Regions from separate parts of the Streptomyces sp. HUAS MG56 genome, predicted to be linked through region 2. Evidence: riboswitches for the same ligand, from Rfam matches in the RefSeq annotation. Region 2 holds a riboswitch; the other holds the start of a gene.
What was found. A riboswitch is a leader RNA that binds a small molecule or an ion and turns the genes downstream of it on or off. The one in region 2 is predicted to bind glycine.
Positions count from the first base shown of each region.

Region 1 (3,199 bases), 4.3 Mb from region 2:
GCTCGGCGACGTCGACGTGCTCGCAGCCGCCGTAGTAGCGGCGGCCGGGGTAGCCCTCGGCGTACTTGTTGGTGAGGACCGAGCCCTGTGCCTCCATCACCGCGAGCGGCGCGAAGTTCTCGGAGGCGATCATCTCCAGCGTGGACTGCTGGCGGCCGAGTTCCGCGTCGACCGCGGCGGCGATCTCCGGGTCCAGCTCGTGCAGGGGAGTGTTCAGGACAGTCATACGGTCAGGACTCCTCGCCGGCGCTGAAGGCCGTGTACTCGTCGGCGCTCATCAGGTCCGCCGGCTCGGCCGAGACGCGGACCTTGAAGAGCCAGCCGCCCTCGAAGGGGGCCGAGTTCACCAGCGCCGGGTCGTCGACGACGTCCTGGTTGGCCTCGACGACCTCACCGGTGACCGGGGAGTACAGGTCGGAGACCGACTTGGTCGACTCCAGTTCGCCGCAGGAGTCACCCGCGGTCACGGTGGCGCCGACCTCGGGGAGCTGGGCGTAGACCACATCGCCGAGCGCGTTGGCCGCGAACTCGGTGATGCCGACCGTCGCGACGCCGTCCTCGGCGGGCGACAGCCACTCGTGCTCCTTGCTGTAGCGCAGCTGCTGGGGGTTCTTCATGGCCTGAATTCTCCTGTACGCGCGGGAGTGCTGATGAAGGGGGGACTGCGGAAACCGCTGGTGAGCGGGCAACTGTGCGCAGGGTCACGTACCCGCCACGGAATCGGGCCCGCGGGGGACGCGACCGCGCCCAGTCTCTACTTCTGGCGCTTGTAGAACGGCAGTGCCACGACCTCGTACGGCTCGTGGCTGCCGCGGATGTCCACGCCGACGCCCTCGGCGCCGGGCGCCGCGTGGGCCGCGTCGACGTAGGCCATGGCGATCGGCTTGCCCAGGGTGGGGGAGGGGGCGCCGGAGGTGACCTCGCCGATCACCCGGCCGCCGGCGACGACGGCGTACCCGGCGCGCGGGACGCGGCGGCCCTCGGCGATCAGCCCGACGAGCACCCGCGGAGGCTCGGACGCGGCGCGCTCGGCGGCCCGCGTGAGCGCCTCGCGCCCGACGAAGTCGCCGTCCTTCTCGAACTTGACCACACGGCCGAGACCGGCGTCGAAGGGGGTGAGCGAGGTGCTCAGCTCGTGCCCGTACAGCGGCATGCCCGCCTCCAGGCGCAGGGTGTCGCGGCAGGACAGGCCGCACGGCACCAGGCCGACACCCTCGCCCGCCTCGGTCAGCGCCTGCCACAGCTCGACCGCGTGCTCGGGCTTCACGAACAGCTCGAAGCCGTCCTCGCCGGTGTAGCCGGTGCGGGCGATCAGGGCGGGGACGCCGGCGACCGTGCCGGGCAGGCCGGCGTAGTACTTCAGGCCGTCCAGGTCGGCGTCGGTGAGCGACTTCAGGATGCCGGGGGACTCCGGGCCCTGGACGGCGATCAGCGCGTAGGCGTCCCGGTCGTCGCGGACCTCGGCGTCGAAGCCCGCGGCGCGCTCGGTGAGGGCGTCCAGCACCACCTGGGCGTTGGAGGCGTTGGCCACGACCAGGTACTCGGTCTCGGCGAGCCGGTAGACGATCAGGTCGTCCAGGATGCCGCCGTCGGCCCGGCAGATCATGGTGTAGCGGGCGCGGCCGACACCGACGGAGGCGATGTTGCCGACCAGGGCGAAGTTCAGCAGGGCGGCGGCCTCGGCGCCGGTCACCGTGATCTCGCCCATGTGGGAGAGGTCGAACAGGCCGGCCCGGGTCCGCACCGCGACGTGCTCGTCGCGCTCGGAGCCGTAGCGCAGGGGCATGTCCCAGCCGGCGAAGTCGGTCATCGTCGCACCGAGCGAGCGATGGAGCTCGTCCAGCGCGGTATGGCGCAGCTCAGTGGGTTCGGTACTGCTCATCGGTCGGTCGTCTCCCAGGACAGCGGAACGGGCGAGGAACGTTCCTCCCCATCTGTCATCGGAACCTGAGAGGTTCGCCACGACCGCCACGGGGACGATCACGGCTTGCACCGTGGGTGGAGCCACTGCCGGCAGCGGCCCGCTTTTCAGATGTGCCTCGCCCGCGCGGTAACGGGGCCTGAGAGATTCAAGGGAGGGACTTGCTCCTTCGGCGCCCCAGCGCAGCGGCTGGGGACTCTCCCGCGCGGATTCAAGCGGCCGGTATGCAGTTGGCGGCCACATCATTGCACGCCGAGCGGGCTTTTGTAACCGGCCTGTGGCAGCACGCGGACCGTACTGCCGACCTCGGTCCATTACCTTCTCTTTACGTTTCACGGGCAGAGCTGTTACTGAACCGACAGGGGAGGACCGACACGGTGAACAGGACCCCGGTGTACGCCACCGTCACCAGCGGCGTCGCGGTGCCGAAGCAGCGCCGCGCCCCGGCCCCGGTCGTCCGGGACCTGCGCGACCGGGCCGGCCGCGGCCCGCACGCCCTGCTCTTCCGCGCCGAGGACCTGGTGGTGATCACGGGACTGCCCGGCAGCGGCAAGTCCACGCTGATGCGCCGCGCGGTCCCCGGCCGCCGGATCGACTCCCAGGACACCCGCGACCGCTGGGCCGCCCGCCTGCCCGGCTTCCTCCCCTACGCGCTCTACCGCCCCCTGGTCCGCCTCGCCCACTACGCGCGCCTGCGCCGCGCCCTGCGCACCGGCGAGGGCGTCGTCGTGCACGACTGCGGCACCCGGAGCTGGGTGCGCGGCTGGCTCGCCCGCGAGGCCCGCCGCCGCGGCGGCACCCTGCACCTGCTCCTGCTGGACGTCACCCCCGGCACGGCCCGCGAGGGCCAGCGCGAGCGCGGCCGGGGCGTCTCCCGCTACGCCTTCACCCGCCACCGCCGTACGACGGCCCGGCTGCTCGCCGCCGTCGAGCGGGGCGCGCTGCCGGCGGGCGTCGGCTCGGCGACCCTGCTGGACCGCCCCGCGGCGGACGCCCTGCGCCGGATCGCGTTCCCACGGTGAGGGGACGGTCACAGCAACCCGCTAGCCTTCATGGTCACAGCAGTGGTTCCCAGCAGGCGGTAGGCAGATGGACTTCCCGGCGGACATTCCCGCGGACTTCCCGGCACAGGCGCACCCCCACCCGCACGGCGGTTGGCCCGGCAACGAGTTGGAGGAGGTGCTCGCGGCCTCCCTCGGCGTGCCCACCGCGGCCGGCCGGATCATCGAGGTCCTCGGCCGCAGCTTCCTGTGGATCCCGCTGCCCAACGGCGGCGGC
Region 1 is NZ_CM178722.1:6,933,325-6,936,523, forward strand. Features, by position in the region: gene glyA (serine hydroxymethyltransferase) at 1-226, opposite strand, end outside; gene gcvH (glycine cleavage system protein GcvH) at 231-617, opposite strand; gene gcvT (glycine cleavage system aminomethyltransferase GcvT) at 755-1,882, opposite strand; glycine riboswitch at 1,925-2,038, opposite strand; glycine riboswitch at 2,039-2,135, opposite strand; gene AC4OXY_RS32785 (AAA family ATPase) at 2,299-2,943, shown strand; gene AC4OXY_RS32790 (enhanced serine sensitivity protein SseB) at 3,011-3,199, shown strand, end outside.
Region 1: another riboswitch for glycine. It lies ahead of gcvT (glycine cleavage system aminomethyltransferase GcvT); the one in region 2 lies ahead of gcvP (aminomethyl-transferring glycine dehydrogenase).

Region 2 (3,199 bases):
GTTCAGATGCGAGACGTCACCGCCGAAGTGGCCCGGCTTGGCGAGGCCGACCAGCGCGTTGAGGTTCGCGCCGTCGACGTACACCTGGCCGCCCGCCTCGTGCACCCGGGCACAGATGTCGGCGACGTGCTCCTCGAAGACGCCGTGCGTCGACGGGTAGGTGATCATCAGCACCGCCAGCTCGGCGCGGTGCTGCTCGATCTTGGCGCGCAGGTCCTCGACGTCGATCTCGCCGTCCTCAGCGGTCTTGACGACGACGACCTTCATGCCGGCCATCACGGCGCTGGCCGCGTTGGTGCCGTGCGCGGAGGACGGGATCAGGCAGACGGTGCGCTGCTCGTCGCCATTGGCGCGGTGGTAGCCGCGTACGGCGAGCAGACCGGCCAGCTCACCCTGGGAGCCGGCGTTCGGCTGGAGGGAGACCTTGTCGTAGCCGGTGACCTCGGCGAGACGTTCCTCCAGCTCGCGGATGAGGGTGAGGAAGCCCTGCGCCTGCTCGGCCGGCGCGAAGGGGTGCAGCCCGCCGAACTCGGGCCAGGTGACCGGCTCCATCTCGGTGGTCGCGTTGAGCTTCATGGTGCAGGAGCCCAGCGGGATCATGCCGCGGTCGAGCGCGTAGTCGCGGTCGGCGAGCTTGCGCAGGTAGCGCAGCATCGCGGTCTCGGAGCGGTGCTGGTGGAAGACCGGGTGGGTGAGGTAGTCGTCGCCGCGCAGCAGCGCCTCGGGCAGGGCGTCCGCGGCGGTCGCGTCGAGCGCCGCTATGTCGCCCGCGACGCCGAAGGCCGCGAGGACCACGCCCAGCCGGTCCCGGTCGGTGGTCTCGTCGCAGGCCACGGAGACGTGGTCGGCGTCGACCGGGCGCAGGTTCACGCCGTTCTCCCGGGCGGCGGCGACGACCTCGGCGGCCTTGCCGGGCACGCGCGCGGTGACGGTGTCGAAGAAGGCACCGTGGACGACCTCGACACCGCCGGCCCGCAGGCCCTCGGCGAGAAGCGTGGCGTACCGGTGCGTCCGCCGGGCGATGATCCGCAGCCCCTCCGGGCCGTGGTAGACGGCGTACATGCCGGCCATGACGGCGAGCAGCACCTGCGCGGTGCAGATGTTGCTGGTGGCCTTCTCACGGCGGATGTGCTGCTCACGGGTCTGGAGCGCGAGCCGGTAGGCCTTGTTGCCGTCGGCGTCGACGGAGACGCCCACGAGCCGGCCGGGCAGGCTGCGCGCGAACTTCTCCTGCACGGCCATGTAACCGGCGTGCGGACCGCCGAAGCCCATCGGCACGCCGAACCGCTGGGTGGTGCCGACCGCGATGTCCGCGCCCAGCTCACCCGGCGAGGCCAGCAGGGTCAGCGCGAGCAGGTCGGCGGCGACGGTGACGAGGGCGCCCAGCTCGTGCGCCTGGTCGATGACCGGCCTGATGTCGCGTACGGCACCGGAGGCGCCCGGGTACTGGATCAGTACGCCGTTGATCTCGCGCGCGGCGATGTCGGCCGGGATGCCCTCGCTGAGGTCGGCGACGACGACCTCGACACCGGTCGGTTCGGAGCGGGTCTCGATGACGGCGATGGTCTGCGGCAGCACGTCCGCGTCGACCAGGAACAGACCCTTCTTGTTCTTGCCCATGCGCCGGGACAGCGCCATGGCCTCGGCGGCCGCCGTGCCCTCGTCCAGCAGGGAGGCACCGGAGGTCGGCAGCCCGGTCAGGTCGGCGACCATGGTCTGGAAGTTCAGCAGGGCCTCCAGCCGACCCTGGGAGATCTCCGGCTGGTAGGGCGTGTACGCCGTGTACCAGGCGGGGTTCTCCATGACGTTGCGCAGGATGACGGGCGGGGTGAACGTCCCGTAGTACCCCAGGCCGATCATCGAGCCGAGCACCTGGTTGCGGTCCGCGAGCGCGCGCAGCTCGGCGAGCACCTCGGCCTCGGTGCGGGCGCCCGGCAGGTCGAGGGCGTCGGCGTTCTTGATCACGTCGGGGACCGCGGCGGCGGTCAGCTCGTCCAGCGAGCCGTAGCCGACCTGCGCGAGCATCTTGGCCCGCGCCTCCTGGTCGGGCCCGATGTGGCGCTGTTCGAAGGGAATACCCGCTTCGAGGTCGGAGAGCGGCATGCGGTGGGCGGTCATTGCGGAGGCCTCCTGGTCTGACGCGACCTTCGAAGGGCACCACGGTGCGGTGCCCCGACGGCCTCCCCCTCTGTCATCTCAACCTGAGAGCTTCACCGGGCGCCCGAGAGGCCCGGCTTTCACCGTCGGTGAGAGCGGAAGCCGTCGACAACCGCCCTGCTTTCCAGAGTGACCTCGTCCGTGCGGTACGTGAGCCTGAGAGATTCCGGGGAGGATTTGCTCCTTCGGCGCCTCCGAGGTGATCGGAGGACTCTCCCGCACGGGTTCAGCAGCCGTTGTCAGACTACCAGCGAGGTCAACGCCCGAGCCCTCGAGTGGCCGCCTCCGCGAATCTGCTCTTTTGTAGTGGTTACGGATGAGTTGTGACCATGTGGAGGGAGAGCGACCGTGCAGACCGACATCGATCCGCGCAACCTGATCGGCCGCAAGGCGTTCGACCGCAGCGGCGCCAAGATCGGCACCGTCGACGAGGTGTACCTGGACGACGCGACCGGCATACCCGAGTGGGCGGCCATACGCACCGGCCTGTTCTCCCGTGACGCGTTCGTCCCGCTGGAACCGAGCGAACTCGTCGAGGGCACCCTCCGCGTCCCCTTCGACCGCGCCCTCATCAAGGACGCCCCGGACTTCGGCGTGGGCCGCCATCTCTCCCCCGAACAGGAACTCCAGCTCTACCACCACTACGGCCTCGACACGGCCCTGCCTCCCACGCTCCCCGACCGGGACTTCGGCAAGCTGGCCGGGTCGGAGGAGGCCTGAGGCCGGCGCACCCCGCCAGGGGGTGTCGTTCGGATCATGCCGGCGTCGCGGGCCCTGGCACGCCCATCTGCGGCATTGTCATCGATCACCGACTCCCCCACGACCCCGCTCGGCTCGGCCGGCAGGCGGCCGTTCCTCACGGCCGGCCTGATCCAAGCGACACCCCCTAGCTAGGCCTCGGCAGGGTGGTCGCGCCGGAGCTCCTCCTCCTGCGGATCCGGCACCAGCGGCAGCGGCTCCGCGGCCTCCAGCGCGGGGTCGTCGACGAAGAACGTCCGCACCCGCCCCGGAGGGGACTGCGGCGTCTCGAACCGCACCGTCA
Region 2 is NZ_CM178722.1:2,625,313-2,628,511, forward strand. Features, by position in the region: gene gcvP (aminomethyl-transferring glycine dehydrogenase) at 1-2,118, opposite strand, end outside; glycine riboswitch at 2,292-2,386, opposite strand; gene AC4OXY_RS12590 (PRC-barrel domain-containing protein) at 2,506-2,877, shown strand; gene AC4OXY_RS12595 (DNA polymerase IV) at 3,048-3,199, opposite strand, start outside.